DNA from 3 places in the Pseudomonas sp. 1 genome. Region 2 is predicted to be linked to each of the others. Evidence: riboswitches for the same ligand, from Rfam matches in the RefSeq annotation. Region 2 holds a riboswitch; each other region holds the start of a gene.

Region 1 (3,248 bases), on a different contig from region 2:
CGATGACGTGCGCGAAGCCGACGAAGAAGCCGGCACCGCCCAGACCTTGCCCGTTGGCCGCTTGAAAATTCACACCATGTCGGCCATCGGCAACCACTACGTGATCGACGCCATCGCCCGCTATCGGGAAATTCACCCCACGGTGATGTTCGACCTGACCCTGACCAACCGCGTCCCGGACCTGCTCGAAGAAGGCTTCGACATGTCCATCGTGCTGGCCCGCGACCTGCCGGATTCCGGCTTCGTCGCGCAACGTCTGGGCATCACCTACAGCATCCTCTGCGCCTCGCCCGCCTACGTGGCAAAACGCGGATTGCCGCAAACACCGGGTGAGCTTTGCGAGCACGAGTGTCTGCGCATCGTCAACACGGTAATGCCGGTGGAGAACTGGACTTTCGAAGGGCCCGAAGGCATGGAAACCATCACCATTCCCGTGTCGCCCTTTCACATCAACACCGCCGACGGCATGACCATCGCGATCGGAAAAGGCATGGGCATCGGCATTCAGCCGATCGCATCGGCCGTGGATGGCCTGAGGGCGGGAACACTGGTGCGGGTGCTGCCGGAATACCGGCTGGAGGAGTTGAACCTGTTTGCGATCTATCCGTCGCGCAAGTTCGTCGATGCGAAGATCAAGACCTGGGTTGAGTTTCTGAAGCAGTCGATCCCGCAGTTACTGGCATCGGATGAAGACGTGGTTGGAGCGAAAGCGGTTTGAGCGTGGCAAGTATGGAGTGTCGACCCTCCATCCTCTGCACCTGACTCAACTGGAACAGCCAGTGCCCATCACCTGATATTGCAGAACGTGGCGCTCGCCATGGGAATCTTCGTAGGTCATCTGCACCGGCACCGGGGCGCATTCGTTGGCCGGTTCGGTAATGGAGATGACGTGCTCGATATCCAGATTTGTCGAAGAACTGTAGGTCTCGACCGGGATATTCGCCGCGTCCGTGTTATCGGCGTAAGCGTGTGCACCGAAACTGCCAAGCATTAAAACCAGCGCGATTTTCTTGAAGCTCATGATGTTCACCGTCTCGTTGAGGACCGTGTTTGTTCACGGGTTGGAGACGATGCTAAGGGTTGGGGTGGCGAGGAAATATCGGCGGGTTGGACAAACACTGTTGCTGGATTTCGTATGAATCGGATCAAGCCTGCAAAACCGCCTTCAACGTCATCCATCGACCGTCCAGGTTGACGCACGCCCACCCGAATGTTCAGATGCCGCCCTGTTTCAGGTGTCCCATGCCGCCGTGCATGGGGTGAAACGGGAAACCGGTACGTTCTTTTCGAACAAGTCCGGTGCTGCCCCCGCAACGGTAGGCGCGTGATGCTTTCGACACACCACTGTGGCCAGACGGCCATGGGAAGGTGAAAGCGTCCAGACGCGCGAGCCCGGAGACCGGCCTGAAATGCTTTTGGCAAACTCCTGCGGTGGGCGGGCATGGGCCGGTGTCGGCGTGTGCGCGATGCCTTCTCTTGCATGCTCTTCTGCGAAGATCCTTTCGAGAAGACGATGATCAAACCTTTCAACACTCCGGCTCCATCCCTGTTGTTCGGCTGTCTGTTCAGCCCCCTGTTGCTGGCGGATGACACGCCGCTCGAACTCCATCAGCAAATCGTTTCCGCGCCGTCCGTGGAGTCCACCACGGTGGCCGACATGGCGCAGTTCGGCAGCAAGGTCGAGATTGTCACCCGTGAGCAGATTGAGCGCGCGGGCCCCAGCGCCGATGTCAGCCGCGTGATGCAGATGTTCATTCCCGGTCTGTACGTCGCGCCGAAAAACGGCCCGTTCGACTACGGCACTTATTCTCTGCTGGGCGGGCGCAACGACGACACGCTGATCCTGCTCGACGGCGTGCGTCTGAACAATCGCCTGTACGGCGGTTTGTACCTCGACACTTTGCCGGCCAATGCCATCGAACGCATCGAAGTGCTGAAGGGTGGGCAAAGCCTGTTGTTCGGTACGCAAGCGGTGTCGGGCGTGATCAACATCGTCACCCGCAGCCCGCACAGCCGCAAAGCCTCCGGTGAAGTGAACATGGGCCTGGACACCTTCGGCGGCACCACCGGTGATGCGCGGGCCGAGAACATTTTCAGCAACGGTTTTGGCGATCTGGGCTTGCTGGCCTATGTCAGCCATAACGTCTCGGACGGCTATCAGCCGTTTCGTAATCGCGACCTGAAAAACGTCTCCGAAAAGAAACGCGCCTATGAAGTCACAACGTTCGGCGGCAAGGCGATTCAGTCCTTCGGCGATGACAAACGACTGGAGCTGTTCTACCAATACGCCGACGCCAACCTCGATTTCGCCCGCCCGGTGGACAACCACAAGACCACCAACGACCGCGTCCAGCAGATCGCCACGGCGACCTTCGAACAGACTCTCAACGAGCGCCTGAGCTACTTCGTCAAAGGTCATATCAACGACTGGGACACCCGGTACACGCGCATCAACAACACCGCCAATGGCGGCACCCGAACCATCAATCACAACGACTACTGGGGCTTCACCGACTGGGGCGTGCAGGCCGAAGGCAAGGCGCAATTGCCCGGCGGGCACGTACTGGTGTTCGGCACGGACAACCAGTGGTTCAAAGGTCAGGACGATGTGCTGATCATCGACAACGACAAGGCCGAAGCCCATGCGCTGTATACCCAATTGCGCCCGCAGATTGACGCCCTGCCCGACTGGCACCCGAGCATCGGCATTCGTCACGAAGCCATGGGCGGTGGCGACAGCGCCACGGTCGGCATGCTCACTTCGCTGTATGACCTGAACGAAAACTGGGCCCTGCGCGGCCAGTACGGCACGGCCTACAAACTGCCGAACGCCGAGCAATTGTTCGTCAACGAGCCCGGTGATGAGTTGGGCAACCGTAATCTGAAACCGGAGAAAAGCCGCAACGCCGAACTCGGTCTGGATTACAAAGGCCTGCTGCTCGACCGCGAGTTCAGCGCCAGCGTCACCCTGTTCAAACGCAAGATCGACGACCTGATCACCCTCGACGACATCCAGTGGGTCAACGGCCAGGGCCGGGTGCAGATGCGCGGTTTCGAAGCGGACGCCAGACTGGCGCTCAACGAGCAATGGAGCCTGCAGGCCGACATGACCCGCAACCTCACCGAGTCGCGCTCGGGAGTAACGCTGAACGATGTGCCAAGCTTTTTCGCCCGCTCACGCATTGGCTACGAGTCGGTCGACCGGATGTGGGGCGCCGGCGGTGCGATCCGCTATATCCGCGACGTGA
Region 2 (3,248 bases):
GTAGTCCGCCAGGTCGAAATCGATTATCAACATGTCGCGGCTGCCGCGATTCGAATTAATGCTTGATGTTTGCAGTGGGGAAACTTCGTGCAGAAGTATTCGGTCATTCAATACGGCTGTTTCCATGTAATCCGTCAAAGTTGCTTTGAATACACAGTCGCCACTTTCATTGAATATCCGACTTTCACCGCCAATGACGCCCTGGCGTTGAATCAGATGTTGAAAGACAAAATCGTGTCCATCGCGATGGCGGCCCTCGGGTGTGGCGAGGCCGGCATTACGCCGGTCGCAAAGGATGCGGAACTGGTGACAGGTCACCAGCCAGTCGCGCGGGCCGACTGCCAGATCCATCAGCGCCAGGTCGGCAGCGAGCACGGTTTGCAGGACCGGAGACTCGATAAACGTTGACTCGCTGCGGCTGTAGGTGCGCTGGACGCCGCCCAGCAGCGGGTTGTGGGCCTGGGCTTGAAAGAAATGGCAGTCTTGCAGCGTTGTCCATTGGCGCTCACGTTGGCGATATTCGAACTTGCAGATGCGCCGTTGGCGTATGCCGTTCTCCACGCTCAGGTAGGTATCGGGGTGCAAATGCTCCCAGGTCGCGTTGAACGCCTGAGACACATCGTGCCCCAACAACCCGACCTGGATCGCCGGATATTGATAACTGTGCGCGTAGTGGCAATTACGCAGTAGTTGGGACAGTTCCTGCAATACGGTGCCATCAGATTGCCGCAATGCATTGTCGGCGCTCATATTGCAGGCGCGTAAGCAGGATGGGCAGGAATAAAAAGCGTTGAATACTGATAGTAATCAGGCATGCAAGAATTCCTTTCTTGTAGAGTGCAGCGTCCTTTTGAATCTTCATGTTTCATATCTTGTTTTAATTTATCAATTCGGTTTTTGTAAAGATATGTAATTTGAGAGTTCGAGCGCTCTATTTCAAGGTCGAACGTCGTGATGGGATAGTTGGTGGCTAGATGATATGTAAGAGATAACTTACAACTAATTTTTTAACTGAGAACTGTTTTCGATCAAAATATTAAAGAACGATGTCCATATAACGAAATTGCCGCAGACGTTGACCCGCCTTGCGCGCATGCGTAGCCTTGCGCTTTCGAGGTTCTTCGGCCCACGCCGAAGCTAAGAAGGGAACGCGGTCCAAGCCGCGGCTGCCCCCGCAACTGTGAACGGTGCTGTTCGCTGCCACGCCACTGCCAACTCAATCCAGAGCCAGCGGGAAGGCGCAGCGAATACCGGGCCAAGGCCCGAACACCGTCAGCCAGGAGACCTGCCTCGTCACAGATTCTCACTTTCAACCGGGCGGGGTGATCCGGTGGCGAACTCTCCAGGCACGCACCCGCGCTGCCGGTCTCGTCCCGTATGCCCGCCACCTTGCCAAAGGGCATCCGATGAAAACACTGGCCAAACTCCCCGTCACCATCGTCACTGGCTTCCTCGGCTCGGGCAAAACCACCTTGCTGCGACACATGCTCGACAACGCCCAGGGCCGTCGCATCGCGGTGATCGTCAACGAGTTTGGCGAGTTGGGCATCGACGGTGAAATCCTCAAGCAATGCACCATCGGCTGCACCGAAGAAGAAGCCACCGGCCGCGTCTACGAACTGGCCAACGGCTGCCTGTGCTGCACGGTTCAGGAAGAGTTCTTCCCGGTGATGCGTGAACTGGTGGCCCGTCGCGGCGACCTCGACCACATCCTGATCGAAACCTCGGGTCTGGCCCTGCCAAAGCCGCTGGTACAAGCCTTCCAGTGGCCGGAAATCCGCAGCGCCTGCACCGTGGACGCGGTGATCACCGTGGTCGACAGCCCGGCCGTGGCCGCCGGCACCTTCGCCGCGTTTCCGGATCAGGTCGACGCCCAGCGCAAACTCGATCCGAACCTGGATCACGAATCCCCGCTGCACGAACTGTTCGCCGATCAACTGGCCAGCGCCGACCTCGTCATCCTCAACAAGGCCGACCAGACCAGCCCTGAAGATCTCGCGCGCGTACGTCTGGAAGTCGCCGAAGAACTGCCGCCGGCAGTAAAAATCATCGAAGCCAGCAACGGCCGTCTGCCGCTGGACGTGCTGATCGGCCTGGGCGCCGGTTCCGAAGAACACATCGACAGCCGCCACAGCCACCACGATCACCACCACGGTGAAGGCGATGACGATCACGATGACCACGATCACGACGCCTTCGACTCGATCTCCATCGAACTGCCGCAAGCCGACGAAAGTCTGCTGCTCGATGCGCTGACGCAACTGGTGGTCCAGCATGGCATCCTGCGGGTCAAAGGTTTCGCGGCCATCCCGAACAAGCCGATGCGTCTGCTGATCCAGGGCGTGGGCACGCGTTTTGACAAGCACTTCGACCGCCAGTGGAGCGCCGATGAAGCGCGTATCACCCGTCTGGTATTGATCGGTCAGGAACTGGACGCTGCCCAGCTCGAAGCGCAACTGCGCGCCGCGCTCAGCGTTTAAGCCATGCACCTGCTCAGGACTCAGCCCGGCGGTTTCGTGTCGGATGACAACATTGCCGACCTTGGACAAACCCCCGCCGAGCTGGTGATCCTGTGCAGCGGCGATTCCAGCCTCGCGCTGCTCGCCGAAGCGGCGCAGCAACTGCCCGCGGATTACCCGAGCGTACGCCTGGCCAACCCGATGCAGGTGCAGAACCATGCATCGGTTGACCTGTACGTCGATGAGGTGCTGCGCCACGCGAAGGTGATTCTGATCTCGCTGCACGGCGGCATCGCTTATTGGCGTTATGGCGTCGAGCGGCTGGTGGAATTGTCCGAGCGTGGCGTGCAGGTGATTCTGGTGCCGGGCGATGACCGGCCCGACCCGGAACTCAGCGACCTGAGCACCGTCGGTGCCGAAGATCGTGACCGACTCTGGCAATTCTTGCGTCAGGGCGGCATGGGCAATGCGCTGGACTTCTTCCGCTGTCTGGCCAACCGCTGGCTGGCGCGGGATTACATGTGGGGCGAGCCGCAGACGCTGCCGCGCACGGGGATTTACCACCCGAACAAAAACACCGCCGCACTGAGTGACTGGCAAGCCGATTGGCGGCCCGGTCATCCGGTAGCGGCGGTGCTGTTTTATCGCTCGCATTTGCAAGCGGCGAACACGGCATTTATCGACGTTTTCTGCCAACGGCTCCAGGCGGCCGGACTCAATCCGCTGCCGATCGCCGTGGCCAGTCTGAAAGAACCCGGCTGCCTCTCGGTGGTCGAGGACTGGCTGGAT
Region 3 (3,248 bases), on a different contig from region 2:
CCACCGTCCTTGACCGAAGTGATGTAGTCCGGCACCAGATCGCTGCCGATTTCGTCGCGCTCGTTGACGGCTGTCCACAGCGCGCCGGTTTGTGGCTCCCAGGCCAGGCCGTTGGGATTACGGATGCCCGAGGCAAAGATCCGGTGATTGCCAGTGGCGCGGTCCACTTCCCAGATCGCCGCACGACCTTCTTCCTGATCGAGGCCGTTTTCACCGACGTTGCTGTTCGAGCCGACGGTGACGTACAGCTTGCTGCCATCCTTGCTGGCGATGACGTTCTTGGTCCAGTGGTGGTTGAGCGTGCCGCCCGGCAAGTCCACGACCTTGATCGGCTGGCTCTTGATTTCGGTCGCGCCGGGCTCGTAGTTGAAGCGCAACAGGCGATCGGTGTCGGCCACGTACAGATCGTTGCCGACCAGAGTCATGCCGAACGGCGAGTTGAGGTTTTGCAGGAACACCGTGCGGGTCTCGGCCACGCCATCATGATCGGCATCGCGCAGCAGGGTGATGCGGTTCGGGCTGGGGACACCGGCACCCGCGCGGCCCATGACTTTTTTCATCACCCAGCCGCGAATGCCCTTGCTGTCGTCCGGTTTCGGCGGAGCGTTGGTTTCCGCCACCAGCACGTCGCCATTGGGCAGTACATACAGCCAACGCGGATGATCGAGATTTTCGGCGAAGGCTGCCACCTGAGTACCTGCCGCTGCCGTCGGTTTCGCGCCGGCTGGCCAGCCGATGGCCGGGGCGATGTTCACCGTCGGAATCAGGGTCTTGTTCGGTTCGGGCAGTTTCGGTGACGGGCCAGTGCCGTCGGAGACTTGCAGGCTGGAGGATTCCCCACAGGCGGCGAGCCCTCCGGCGAGCACGATGACGAAAACGAGCTGGGGCTTGCGCATTGCTGATCTTCCCTATGAATGCATTCTTAGTCATAGAGAAGCGCACAAGCCCGATGGTTCAACCCTCAGCCGCGGGCTTCCTTGAAAAGCACGGCAATGCCGGGGTGATAGTTGCCGGCTTCGCTGCGCAATTTGCGGTAGGCGTAGGGAAAGTACCAGGCGACGGCGCAGGTGTGTTCCTTTTGCAGGTCGTCGACCATGTCCTGCAACTCTTCCGGGCTGGCGCTGTGCTGGGCTTTTTGCGGGGCGACGAACAGGCAGCCGAGTTTCAGGTCGCTGGCGTAGCTGATGCGCCTGGCGTCGCTGGTGATATCCACCAAAGCCTGCGTCAGATTCAGGTTGGTGACGCGCGGCCAGCGTTGGGTGGCCTGGATGAAGGCGCGATCTTCGGCGCCAGCAATGAACAGGTCGGCGCGGGCATTGCGCTCGCCTTCTTCGTTTTGTTTGCGGGTGGCGGTGTCGCTCAAGGTCACCAATTCGGCCATCCAGGCAGCGGCGGACAGCAGGCCGAGGTTGGCTTTTTCGTCGTGCCAATAAGGAGTGTCATTGTCGCCGCGCACGGCGTTGTAGCGGTCGATACAGTCAAACCAGCGTTCCAGCACCGGGCGCAGGAATTCCAGCCGCGGATTGCTGATGATCATGCCTTGCATGGTGCTCTCCCTTGTTATTGTGATGTGCTCTCTGCAGTCAAAAAGCATGGCTCTTTGATATCACTGCTGACAGTGTGGCACAAGATTGGCGTCAGTTAATTGATCAGCGGCAGTTATTCGCCGTGCGAGACCCTCTTCAATTGACGCTCCACCCCCAACCCTCTAACCTTCGCGGCTTGTTTCAGGTGCTCTGTGGCGCATGTCGACAGAGTGAAACAGGGAAGCCGGTGAGGCGGGTCTCCAAGTGATGAACCCTCACGATCCCGGCGCTGCCCCCGCAACGGTAAATGAGTAAAAGCTGCGTCTGATGCCACTGCGTAAAAGCGGGAAGGCGCGCAGCCAGGCGCAAGCCGCTCATGAGCCCGGAGACCGGCCTGATCCATCCAGCGGCATCACGGTGGGCGATGCCAGGCTTGTTGCCGTCTATTCTTGTGCCTGCCCGCCGTTATCCAGCCTCAACGGAGAGCTCCCCCATGACTGATTCCCCCGAACGCGACGAGCGCCACCTGGCGCGCATGCAGCGCAAAAAAGCCGTGATCGACGAGCGCATCGCCAATTCGCCGGACGAATGCGGCCTGGTGCTGGTGCTGACCGGCAATGGCAAAGGCAAAAGCAGCTCGGCGTTCGGCATGCTCGCCCGCGCCATGGGCCACGGCATGCAGTGTGGTGTGGTGCAGTTCATCAAGGGCCGCAACAGTACTGGCGAAGAGCTTTTCTTTCGTCGTTTCCCCGAGCAAGTGCGCTTCCATGTAATGGGCGAGGGCTTCACCTGGGAAACACAGGACCGTCAGCGTGACATCGCCGCCGCCGAAGCGGCCTGGGCAGTCTCCCGCGAGCTGCTGCGTGATCCGTCGATCGGTCTGGTGGTGCTCGATGAACTGAACATCGCCCTCAAGCACGGTTACCTCGATCTGGATCAGGTGCTCAGCGATCTGCAGGCCCGTCCGCCGATGCAGCATGTGATCGTCACCGGTCGCGCCGCCAAACCGGAAATGCTCGAGATGGGCGACACCGTCACCGAAATGGGCATGATCAAGCACGCCTTCCAGGCCGGCATCAAAGCGCAGAAAGGCGTCGAACTTTGAATCAACCACGTCACTGCCCGGCGGTCCTGATCGCCGCGCCGGCTTCCGGTCAGGGCAAGACCACCGTCACCGCCGCGCTGGCCCGTTTGCATCGCAATCAGGGGCGCAAGGTTCGCGTGTTCAAATGCGGCCCGGACTTTCTCGACCCGATGATCCTCGAGCGCGCCAGCGGTGCGCCGGTCTATCAACTGGACATGTGGATGGTCGGCGAGCAGGAAAGTCGACGCCTGTTGTGGGAAGCCGCCGCCGAAGCCGATCTGATTCTGATTGAGGGCGTGATGGGCTTGTTCGACGGCACGCCGTCGAGCGCCGATCTGGCCCGGCATTTCGGCGTGCCGGTACTCGGCGTGATCGACGGCACCGCGATGGCCCAGACCTTCGGCGCATTGGCCCTGGGGCTGGCGCGCTATCAGCCGGACTTGCCGTTCGCCGGCGTGCTGGCCAACCGTGTCGGCACCGTGCGTCATGCGCAGTTGCTCGAAGGCAGCCTCACCGAAGGCCTGCGCTGGTACGGCGCGTTGTCCCGGGAAACCGGGATCGAACTGCCGAGCCGCCATCTCGGTCTGGTGCAGGCCAGCGAACTCAATGACCTGGACGTGCGCCTCGACGCTGCCGCC

Evidence for each region. Region 2 has a riboswitch for cobalamin ahead of cobW (cobalamin biosynthesis protein CobW). Riboswitches for the same ligand answer to the same signal wherever they lie in the genome.
Region 1: linked by a shared signal. The riboswitch ahead of AC1MDC_RS14280 (TonB-dependent receptor plug domain-containing protein) and the one ahead of cobW (cobalamin biosynthesis protein CobW) in region 2 are both predicted to bind cobalamin.
Region 3: linked by a shared signal. The riboswitch ahead of cobO (cob(I)yrinic acid a,c-diamide adenosyltransferase) and the one ahead of cobW (cobalamin biosynthesis protein CobW) in region 2 are both predicted to bind cobalamin.

Annotation. Positions count from the first base shown of each region.
Region 1 is NZ_JBWXMQ010000008.1:166,805-170,052, reverse strand. It holds gene AC1MDC_RS14290 (LysR family transcriptional regulator) at 1-718, shown strand, start outside; gene AC1MDC_RS14285 (DUF2790 domain-containing protein) at 764-1,021, opposite strand; cobalamin riboswitch at 1,217-1,422, shown strand; gene AC1MDC_RS14280 (TonB-dependent receptor plug domain-containing protein) at 1,514-3,248, shown strand, end outside.
Region 2 is NZ_JBWXMQ010000001.1:270,507-273,754, reverse strand. It holds gene AC1MDC_RS01205 (2OG-Fe dioxygenase family protein) at 1-750, opposite strand, end outside; cobalamin riboswitch at 1,098-1,307, shown strand; gene cobW (cobalamin biosynthesis protein CobW) at 1,407-2,480, shown strand; gene cobN (cobaltochelatase subunit CobN) at 2,484-3,248, shown strand, end outside.
Region 3 is NZ_JBWXMQ010000013.1:179,911-183,158, forward strand. It holds gene AC1MDC_RS20320 (PQQ-dependent sugar dehydrogenase) at 1-896, opposite strand, end outside; gene AC1MDC_RS20325 (hypothetical protein) at 962-1,546, opposite strand; cobalamin riboswitch at 1,713-1,938, shown strand; gene cobO (cob(I)yrinic acid a,c-diamide adenosyltransferase) at 2,020-2,631, shown strand; gene AC1MDC_RS20335 (cobyrinic acid a,c-diamide synthase CobB) at 2,628-3,248, shown strand, end outside.